Regions from separate parts of the Marinomonas sp. 63XJN7_9_ISO-PGPR-S23-217 genome, predicted to be linked through region 2. Evidence: riboswitches for the same ligand, from Rfam matches in the RefSeq annotation. Region 2 holds a riboswitch; the other holds the start of a gene.

Region 1 (5,781 bases), 1.2 Mb from region 2:
CTAAGGTGGCCCCACTTTGTGCTAAAGCGGGCAATCTTTCACGTTCCGGAAACGGCGTTTTGCCTTCATAGCGCGTCATAATAACGGTTTGAGAAACACCCGATAAGGTTAACTCTTTGCGAAGCAACGCCGCCGAGGCTGCCACGGCGCTGACCCCTGGGATGACATCATAATCAATGCCTAAGGCTTCAAGACGGCGAATTTGCTCACCAATTGCCCCATACAAAGCGGGATCACCAGATTGTAAGCGGGCCACATCTTTGCCTTCTTTGGCGGCTTGTTCGATGACGGCAGTGGTTTCATCCAGATTCATTTGTGCCGTATCATAAATCGCTTCGGCGCTGCCACGTACGCTGTCAATCACTTGTGTGGGAATCAAAGAGCCCGCGTAGAGAATAATCGGACAGCGCTCAATGGTTTTGACGGCTTTTACCGTCATCAAATCTGGGTCGCCTGGGCCTGCGCCAATAAAGTAAACCGTCATGTATTTCCCTTATTATCTTTTCACCAGCTTAAAGCTTCTTAGAATAGCCGCGAGGTGTGTATATCCAATGTTTCTCACCATTGACGATGTGTTTGGAGTCAGAATTTCCGACGCTGACCATGGTAAACATATCCACGTCTTTGGCATCCAGTTCGCCCAAGGTGGTAAAGGTAATCTCTTCTTCAGGGCGTGTTAATTGACGGCCAATCATCACAGGCGTGCTCGCGGGACGGTACTTCAGTAACACATCGCGGGCGTAGTTTAATTGCCAATCGCGTTTTTTTGAAACGGGGTTGTAGAAAGACACAACAAAATCACCCGCACCACAAGCATGCAAGCGCTTATCGATGGTTTCCCAAGGGGTGAGTAAGTCTGATAATGAAATCGTGCAGAAATCGTGCCCCAGCATCGCGCCTACGCGGCTGGCTCCCGCCTGCATAGCGGAAATGCCTGGGATGACTTCAATGTCCACGTCCAGCCATTCAGGATGGTTCTCTTTGCCCTGCAGTTGCCAATCCAGCAATTCAAATACCAAGGTCGCCATGGCATAAATACCAATATCGCCACTGGAAATTAATGCGGTATTTTTACCTTGCGCGGCCAGATCCAGCGCCAAACGCGCCCGTCCAATTTCTTCACCTAACGGCAAATTATGAAACGTTTTACCCGCGCTCAGCTCACCTAATAAATCCAAATAATAACCGTAAGCCACCCAATCACTGCATGCGGATAGCGCTTTTGTAGCATTGGGAGCAACCAAACCAAGGTCACCAGGCCCCATGCCCATTACAAATAATTTGCTCATTACATCTCTTCGTTATCGTCAAGCACACTTCACTACCACACGCACTCTATCAATAAGCGCCCTTAGAGCACGGAGCGCTTGTGTAACTGAGTGAAACCCAAGGGTAAATAGGACATATTGTACACCTGATGGGGATGAGACGGGATGAAAAGACTCCGTTTTATCGTGAGAGATATTCAGGTAAGTAACGCCGACGAGGCGTCTACAACAAAGCACAACTGAATCGGACAAGCATGAGACAGCCAGCCGCTACTTAACAGCAGAAAAAAGGTTAACGTCGAATTAAGATTCGACGCGAATAAGTTGGCATTTCACTTCTTTAAGATCGTCAATTTCGATGGCGGCTTTATTTTTCTCAGACCAAAAAGACACATCTTCTCCCAAATAGTAGGCGCCGGAAGCACTGATCGCTTGAGTTAAGTGATAATGTTTGTTTTTCCAATTCAACAGTGCTTCTTCACCATGAAATTGAATTTCCATAGGCTCCCCTTCACAAAGATAATGGACGACATTCGTCTGGGTATCGATCTGAGACACCTCATTATCCTTCACTTGCTTAGGTGGTGGCGTACTGCACGCCGTTAGCCCCAACATTAAACACACCATCATACTGTTGCGTATCGAAAACACCTTGATTCGCATAGAGACTCCGCTCATATTCTTTGGCTCACGTGTTCATGGCCACTCATAAAATCCTGCAGTTTGGTATATGCCAAACTCCCTGTTTACTGTGTATTAAAGCCCATCTTAAGCTTACTGGACAAGTATCCTGTCAGGTAAGCTGATTGCTAACGTCGATTTTATCGACTGTCACTAACACAGAACAAATTATAGCTGACCAAGAGGTTAACCACTACAACATAGCGTTTATTTACAGTACATATCTGCCTTCTACGGACACAGGAAATGTCAAACAAAGTGGATAGATCAACATTTTTACCATCAATCTCTTTGCAAAAAACCATGAAATCCGTATATTCTCAGGTACCCGGATGTATCCGGTTTCGTTCTCGGGGCGGGGTGCAATTCCCCACCGGCGGTATAGAGACAATCTAAGCCCGCGAGCGCTCAGTATTTGTTATGTTTATCATAGACAATACTGAGGTCAGCAGATCTGGTGAGACTCCAGAGCCGACGGTAATAGTCCGGATGATAGAGAGCGCGTCAGACAAAGTTTATATAGTCAATGTATACTTGGATCTACTCAGTAGAATCCAACCGCAACTATTGTTATTAGAGATAGCTCATTGTATGAGTTATTTGTCTGTCCGTTCGCCCTGATTCACTCGTTTTTAGGAAAGTAAAAAATGAATCAGAGCTCAACGAATGTCGTAGACTTCAATCCAGCAAAGCAACGTATTGCCTTCATCCATGCTTCTTGGCATAGCGACATCGTTTTAAAATGCCTTGAAGGCTTTAAAACAGAAATGGCCGTCCGTGGTTATAACCTAGACAACATTGATATTATCCCTGTGCCAGGTGCCTATGAAATCCCGCTACAAGCCAAATTATTAGCCAAAAGTGGTCAGTATGCCGCAATCGCTGGCAGCGCCTTAGTGGTGGATGGTGGTATTTATCGCCACGATTTTGTCGCTCAAACGGTCTGTAGCGCTTTAATGCAAGTCCAACTTGAAACAGAAGTTCCTGTCTTAACAGCGGTGTTAACACCCCATCATTTCCATGAACATGATGAACACTCTAACTACTACAAACAGCATTTTGTTAAAAAAGGTGTCGAACTGGCTAATGCGTGCGATGAGACCATCAAACTCACCGCCACAGCAAAGCAGTCTCTAAGCGCGTAAAGCAAATAGATAGAAGCAACTAGACAGTCCCTTCACCCATAGCGCATTTGTCTGTACAAATGCGCTATTTTTCACAACAAGAACCGTACCCTCCCTCGAAAACACCTCTTTTATTTATTCAAATTTTATGCTTTCGTGCAATTAGAAAGGATTTTAAATAAATCGTAAAGATGCCATTTTGGCAGTATAAAAGAAGATCCCTGCTTTTAGCTTGCTTTTTTCGCCATTTATTAACATTTTTCAACTTGATAAGATTTACCAATAATCTTAATAGTATTCTTGAGTCTAGGCTTTATTTTTCAAAAGATTATTATCTAAGAGATTGTTTCCGATTTATATAAAACCATATCAGTCAGTATGATAAGGAGATTTAAATGGGTGCCACAACAGAACAGCTCAACGAAGAAAGCACAATGTCACATAGCAGTGAGAGCATCGAACAAACGCTACATTCTTCCACGAAAGCTTCTTTTTCCTCTCCTGTTGAACGATGGATGGCCACCAACCTTGCAAAAGCAGGCATTATCATTAATGGGCCAAACCCTTGGGATCCGCAAGTACATAACACAGCCCTTTGGGACAGAGTCATACGTCAGGGGTCTCTCGGTCTAGGTGAAGCCTATGTAGATGGCTGGTGGGATTGCGAGCAAGTTGATGAGTTTATTTCTCGCATCATCAGCGCCAAATTAAATGAGCAAGTCACAGGACGCTGGGTCGTGTTACGTCACTGGCTTATGGCCACCCTGTTCAATCGACAATCCGAGAAAAGAGCCTATCAAGTTGGCGAGCAGCACTACGATGCTGGCAACGACTTATATCAAGCTATGCTGGATCCAACAATGGCCTATTCATGCGGGTATTGGCATGAAGCGAAGACTCTACATGAAGCACAATTAAATAAGTTGCGCTTAATCTGTGAAAAAGCACAGCTTAAACAAGGCGAATCGGTTCTTGAGATTGGCTGTGGCTGGGGGAGCTTTGCCGAGATAGCAGCCAAAGAATATGGCGTTAGTGTAACTGGTGTGACCATTTCGAAAGAGCAAAAGAAATTAGCGGATGAACGCTGTAAAGGCCTGCCCGTCGATATCGAACTAAAAGATTATCGCAGCATGGAGGGCCAGTATGACAAACTGGTTTCCATTGGTATGTTCGAACACGTGGGCCCAAAAAACTACGATACTTACATGAGCACAGCCCATCGTTTAATGAAAGAAGATGGCACATTTGTACTTCACACCATAGGCAGCGATCAAAGCAAAAATGGCACCGACCCCTGGATCGATAAATACATCTTCCGCAATGGTGTGATTCCATCTTTGAAACAAATCAGCGAATCAGTAGAGCCGTACTTTGTTATTGAAGATGTACACAATTTCGGACCCGATTACGATAAAACCTTAATGGCATGGCATCAGAATTTTGCCGCTGCTTGGCCTGAACTGAAAGACCAGTACAATGAACGCTTCTATCGTATGTGGTCCTACTATTTAAAAATTTGTGCCGGTGCTTTCAGAAGTCGCTCTTTACAGTTGTATCAAGTTGTCCTAAGAAAACGCTTGGATAGATTACCTCGCTATCACAGTGTTCGCTAATAGCATACTTTGTATAAAACAATCCCTGTATAAAACAAATAGAATAAGCCATATGCAGATATCACTCATAGAACAGACAGCCTAACGAATTATTATTCGTTGGATGTCTGAGTCTATCGTTATTAAGTCATCTTAGCTCACACTACCAACGACAACATATCCTCAATAAAGAAATCCAAAGAACGTTGCTCGATACGCTCAATGCCTTTTTGCTGATGCTCAGGCAGGTTGGCGTATTTAGAGGCCGCACCAAAATCACCAAATAAGATATGTCCTTCTGCATTGATCAAGACATTATGTGCATATAAATCCCCGTGGGAGACTTTCTTTTGCTTGAAATGCGACACCAAACTTTGCATCTGCCCAATAATAGAATCGACCGTGGCTTTGGAAAACGCCTGACCTTGGGTAAAAGTGTCTCGAGTACAAGACGCCAAACTCGGAGGTTGCCCTAAGTTAACATAATCGCTCGGAATCAGATCCATAACCAAAGCCGAGCAAGCAGCTTCACGTATTTTTGCCAGTGGCCGGACAAGATTGTCATGGGCACCAACGGACAAACAAGCATCCAGCTCATCTTCCGGGTAACCATCGCTCGTGACCTCTCCTTTAAAAACTTTCACCGCCACCGTGTCAGCAAAGAGAAATGGATTATGACGCCAAGACGCTTGCCATATCATCCCCGAGGCGCCCTGCCCCAATAAATTATGCAGAACAACATCGTCATAGGCGACCGTCTTAAACTCATCATGTGTGTCTCTATCGGCGCAAAATGGATTACCAGAAAAGGCCAACCACGCTAAACGAGGCAGAGTAAGCAATACTTCTGGAAACGCGGTCAGTTGATTCGCAGACAAACGAATCAACTCCAGGTTATGACAATTTTCCAAAGAATCAGGCAGTGATGTTAAACGATTACCCGCCAATGCCAGCTTTTGTAGACGAGACAATTCACCCATGCATTCAGGCAAGGCTTCAATACAATTGTCGGTTAAAATCAACCAACGAGTTATCTTGGGTAACGAACGGGCAGGAACCTCAACGATCTTGTTGTGTTTAAAGCCAATCATCTCCAACTTTTCGCATTGTCCAAGC
Region 2 (5,781 bases):
CCGTTCCATGACAGAACGAAAGGAAAATCGCGGCTCACAACCTTCTAAACCATAATTCGCTCCGTGGCGCATTTGATGGGCCACCTTGGCACTCTTGATTAACGCTTTACTGGGCACACAGCCATAATTTAGGCAATCACCGCCCATTTTATGCGCCTCAACCAAACTGACTTTGGCTTTTACTGTTGCCGCAATGTAAGCACTCACCAATCCACCCGCTCCTGCACCAATAACAACCAAATTACGATCAAACTGTTTTGGCTTGGTGTAAGCGCGATAAACGCGTCGGGATTTAATTGCCTCCGTCAATTTTTTTGCCAACAGAGGAAACACGCCGAGCAACACAAAAGACAGCAATAAGGACGGCGACAAAATGCCAGACAAACTGTCCAAGTGACCAATCTGAGTGCCGGCATTCACATACACCAGCGTTCCCGCAAGCATCCCGACTTGACTCACCCAATAAAAGGTCACCGCTCGGATCCTAGTTAGCCCCATTAATAAATTAATTAAAAAGAAAGGGAAAACAGGCACCAAGCGCAAAGTAAACAGATAAAAGGCACCGTCTCGCTCAATACCTTCGTTAATCGTACTAAGACGGCTACCAAAACGGGCCTGTACCACATCTTGCAGCAAATAACGGGACACAAGAAAAGCACAAGTCGCACCAATCGAACTGGCAAAGGACACCATCAACACCCCCCACCCTAGACCAAATAAGGCCCCTGCCGCCAATGTCATAATGGCAGCGCCAGGTAAAGACAGCGCGGTAACCGCAATGTAGAGTAAAAAGAAGGCACCATACACCAAAAAAGGGCTCTTATTACGCCACACTTCAAACTGTTCTAACCCTGATTTTAAGCCATCCAGTGTCAGCAGACGGTTTAAATCAAAATAGAAAAAGCCGACTACCATCAGCACAATGACAACAAGCAGCCCGAATTTTTTCATATAGCAAATCCATTAAGTCTATGTTACTGAGTATACGCATTAGACGTTAGAACAGGTCGATTTCTTACGGAGAAAGCATGCATTTACTCAATATATTCAAGAAGCGCATTAACCCATGCACAATAAGACGAGCAACGAGAGGTTCTAAGAAGGATTTGAAGGTAAACGACCTGCTAAGAAACTAAAAAGCCCACCTAGCACACACAAAAACAGCACCAGCAATACCAAGCCTTCAGTATTCATTAAGGCAATCATAGCGGCGAAACTTGGCGGCCCAATGGTGGCCCCTAAATTTCCTAACTGGGCTATTAAACCGTAGCCTTGGGCCTGTTCGCCCGCAGACCGAGTGACCAATGGAATCATCGACAAAGCCGACCCGGGCACCATACCCGCCGATAGCACCATCAAGCTAACAGACAGCGCAAAAACAATAGGATAAGACTGACTAAAATGGGCGAATACCGCTCCCACAGCAACCGAGGAAAACGCCAACAAGGCGACACGTTGTGGGCGCATCACATATTGGGATAACGCCCCCGCCAAAAACGTGCCAGCCGTACTGGTTAACGGCAAGGTGATACGCAACAAATTTCTCAGTTTCTCATCCGAAATCAATGTCGGAATATACGTCAGAAGGGACACCAACATACAGGTGTAAAACAAAAACACCAAAGCAGGCAGCAATGTACGGGGCGTTTTGTACATATTGCGTAATTGCGTCCAAAAACCTAACAAGGACGGAGCACTTTGATTCTCATAAACCGATTTGTATTGACTGAGCAGCCACCATAAGACAAGCGCCATACTACCAATGAGCACCCCATGGACAAGCAAAAGCCCCTGTAGACCATAGGCACTCAGTAATTTATTGCCTAGCCAACCGGTTATAGCAAACGCCACCCCAAAGAAGGTACCCCACAGGCCCATGGTAATAGAACGGTGTTGGGGCGCACTTAATCGCGCAATCATGGTTGGCGCAGCCACCACGACACCTAACTGCGACATGCCTTCTAATACGCGAAGTACCAGCATTGTCATAAAGGATGGCAAAAAGGATTCAAGAACGGACAACAAAGAACCAATGGCTAGAGCGCCCACTAACACATTGAGATACCCCATGCGCCCTGCGACCACACCTGCAGACGCCCCAAAAATCAAGCCGACAATCCCCACCACAGAAATCAACGCCCCCGTCCAAGCAGGCCCGGCTTGATAATGAGTTAACAGTTCATCATAAGAAATGGAAAACTTCGCGAACTGCATCGCCGCCGCCACCCCAGAAACCCATAATAAAACCACCTCAAACCAATGGGTTTTCTGAGGCTGCGCCATGTCAGACATAATCTCTTCCTTTTTAACGTATTCATTCCAATGGGAATACGCCTGTGTAATGGATCAAAAAGCTCGCCATTATACACAATATGAGATGTCTCAATAACCACTCAAATTAAGCTTGTTGAGCAGGCACCGCTAAAGGTGGTGCTTTCAAGTCTCGCAAACGAAGCCCCACATTCCCCAAAATTAACATGATCGCCCCAATAATCTGGTAGCTGGTTAAGCTCATATCTAAAAAGAACCAGTTAATACCTGCCGCAAAGACAGGAAACGACATTTCTGCCAAGGTAGCAAATTGCGCGGGGACGGATTTTAATCCCTGATAATAAAACCACATACCAATCAGGCCACTGAGTAATGCCATCACCACGACAAGCCCGACTTTCGTCATGGGCATGGCCACCAGGCTAGACGGCATCATCATGGCTAAAGGCACCAGCACACACAAACCGGATAAAAAGCGTCCTGACAGGATGGCATTGGCTGGCACCCCTTGATAAGAAAGGTACTTACCACATACGGTAGCAGCGCCCCACGCAGCGACAGCAATTAAGGTAAATCCATAGCCTTTTAAAATATCAATATTGTTATTGGTATAGTGCCACTGAGCGCTACCAAGGGAATGAATATCTGGCCACATCATGACAAGACTGCCCGCTAAAATCACCACCGCCCAGCGCACAAAATGCCCACGTATACGCTCTTTTAAGAAAAAATAAGCCAGTAAAATCGCGACGATGGGTTGCAGTTTTTGCAGCAAAATAACCACTGTCGGGTTGAGGTAGTGAAAAGCTTGGGTAAAGGCCAAGGTGCCCAACGCCGACCCGACACCGCCAATAAAAAATAAGCAGCCAAACGAGGTGCGTGATAGATGCCGAAAGGCATAACGGTGACGAAACAGTAACGGGCTGGTGACTAACACCAAGGTCAGATGTTCCATCAGAACTATCTGTAAAGTGGAAAAACCCGCGCTCAAAAGGGGATAACGAATGAGAGTATCTAATGCCCACGTGAAACACGCGATCATAATAAACAATGTGCCTGCCATCTTGTTTGTCTCCTAAAATTAAGATGCACAGGGGTGATGAGGAATATACCAAACAAAGCAGTACTTAGCGTTCGTCATACACGACGCCTAAAGCACGCATACCAAAACCGGATGACCTTCATTTAACGGCGTAGCCTTAAACGACTCTCATCAAGCATTAGTCTATCTGGTCGATCTTCTATCATCCGGACTATAACCGTCGGCTCTGGCGTCTCACCAGATCTGCTGACCCTTTTTCCTGCATCCTCCCTTAGGAGATCATCTGAAAAAGGCGCTCGCGGGCTGATTACGAAGCATGGCTTGTAATATACCGCCGGTGGGGAATTTCGCCCCGCCCCGAAGTTCGATTTAGTAACATTCTATTGGTAAATAGAGTGAGCTATTACTTTACCGCGACACATCCATACAGACAACCACAAAAATTTGATCGAATGTATCAAAACAATGAAAACTGATCCCCTACTTTGGCTGGCACAGTAAACTGACTGCAATCAAGCCGACTCAATCGTTCATCAGACAATCCATGTTTGCGTCTCGCTAAATGAAAGCGTTGGTTAATGATGTCGGCAAACAGACCTTCCCCTGTCATGCGCTTACCAAAGCGACTGTCGTATAACTTGCCACCGCGCATATCCATAATACGCTGCAACACATGGGAAGCTCGGTCGGGATAATGCTGTATCAGCCACTCTTCAAACAATGGCGCAACTTCATGGGGCAAACGCAGCATAATGTAGTGAATGGATTGGGCTCCAGTGTCTGCTGACGCCGCAACAATCTGTTCCATCTCATGATCATTGATAAACGGAATCACCGGTGCCACCAGCACAGTCACGGGAATGCCCGCCTCACGTAACGCTTTAATCACCTGCAAACGCGTTTTTCCTGAGGCGGTTCTGGGCTCTAAAATACGCTTTAAATGATTATCTAACGTCGTCACACTGATTGCCACGTGCACCAAACGCTTTTGTGCCATCTCAGTGAGAATATCTAAATCACGCAGAATCAAGGTGCTTTTGGTAATCAAAGACACAGGCTGACCATAGGCCAAACACACGGACAACAGCTGGCGCGTAATCCCCAGTTGCTTTTCTATTGGTTGGTAGGCATCGGTATTGATTCCCAACGCAATCGGCTCACAACGATAGCTCGAATGAGCAAGCTCTTTCTCAAGAAGCGCCGCCGCATTCACCTTTGCGGTTAACTTGGTTTCAAAATCCAGCCCTGGCGATAAATCCAAATACGCGTGGCTTGGCCTTGCAAAGCAATAGACACAACCATGCTCACAACCTCGATACGGATTCACCGACAAGGTAAAGGGAATATCCGGGGAGTTATTACGGGTGATAATCGTCTTAGCCGTTTCGTAACGAACTTGTGTTTTCGGCGATGACGTTTCGAGTGCCTCGACAGGAACATCATTTTCGTCCACTTCCACTAAGGTAATGGCAAAACGCCCTGCTAGCTTGCTCGCTGTACCACGACCTTTTATGGGTTTATTGGCAGAAAAATCAGACATAATTGCATCCCAATATACTGTATATAAATACAGTATATTTTATTTATGCTATTCTAGCAAAAACGGTTAATGAGGGAGCGGTTAAAATGAGTAGCATTAACTTACCAGTAGAATGGAACGAGGACGACGAATTACCGAATGAAGGCTTGTATTTTGTTGCCATTCGCTATCCTAGTGGATTTGGCTGTTACGACTTTGTCGTCTGGAATGGAGAAGAGTGGGAACTAGGCTACACTGCTGAAGTCGTTGGCTGGGTAGCAATAGATAATGTGCTATCTCTCATCAAAGCCGGTTGGCCTCAAGGCGACAATGCCGTCAGTGAAGCATTTGATCGCCGTTATCTCGAACGTAAAACACAAAGAAAAAATGAAGACGATGAAGACGACTTTGTCGAGGTAACCTGATAAAAACTCTAACAGTCCTTTATCATTAAGGTCATCTCTACAAAGGAAATGACCTTCTCGTATCCTGTCACGCTTAATCTTCTCCCTTAAGAGGTCACGGCTGCTTTTTTGATCATCTGAGTGCTCTCGCTGCGATGCTGTTTCATCAGAGCTTTTAAGTTCATTAATAGCATAGGTAATACAATTATTGTGAAGGCGATGTTTGATAACGGGACCGACAACCATACTCCTTCAATACCCAAAAACCTTGGCAAAATAAATAAGAAAGGCAATTGCACGATCATGTTTCCGACAGAGACAAACAAGGCTTGGCCGCTTTTTCCTACCGCCACAAAGTAAATCGACGCCATAAATAAGAAGCCATCTAAAAATAACGCCATCAAATGCAAGCGGATACCCACTTTGGTTGCTTCAATCAAAGGTCCATTAGCACCAGAAAAAAAGCGGGTGAAAAACTCAGGAAAGAGATTCAACACAATGACCACAACGACACCGGAACCTACCGTGACTGAAAACGCCAACTT

The links. Region 2 has a riboswitch for FMN ahead of AC0VYI_RS01925 (DMT family transporter). Riboswitches for the same ligand answer to the same signal wherever they lie in the genome.
Region 1: linked by a shared signal. The riboswitch ahead of AC0VYI_RS07525 (6,7-dimethyl-8-ribityllumazine synthase) and the one ahead of AC0VYI_RS01925 (DMT family transporter) in region 2 are both predicted to bind FMN.

What each region holds. Positions count from the first base shown of each region.
Region 1 is NZ_CM149678.1:1,619,297-1,625,077, reverse strand. Features, by position in the region: gene cobM (precorrin-4 C(11)-methyltransferase) at 1-484, opposite strand, end outside; gene cobJ (precorrin-3B C(17)-methyltransferase) at 513-1,289, opposite strand; gene AC0VYI_RS07530 (MliC family protein) at 1,572-1,931, opposite strand; FMN riboswitch at 2,292-2,454, shown strand; gene AC0VYI_RS07525 (6,7-dimethyl-8-ribityllumazine synthase) at 2,597-3,094, shown strand; gene cfa (cyclopropane fatty acyl phospholipid synthase) at 3,469-4,686, shown strand; gene AC0VYI_RS07515 (leucine-rich repeat-containing protein kinase family protein) at 4,824-5,781, opposite strand, start outside.
Region 2 is NZ_CM149678.1:418,326-424,106, reverse strand. Features, by position in the region: gene AC0VYI_RS01935 (FAD-dependent oxidoreductase) at 1-951, opposite strand, end outside; gene AC0VYI_RS01930 (MFS transporter) at 1,096-2,292, opposite strand; gene AC0VYI_RS01925 (DMT family transporter) at 2,399-3,334, opposite strand; FMN riboswitch at 3,504-3,682, opposite strand; gene AC0VYI_RS01920 (PA0069 family radical SAM protein) at 3,771-4,853, opposite strand; gene AC0VYI_RS01915 (hypothetical protein) at 4,940-5,257, shown strand; gene AC0VYI_RS01910 (MATE family efflux transporter) at 5,344-5,781, opposite strand, start outside.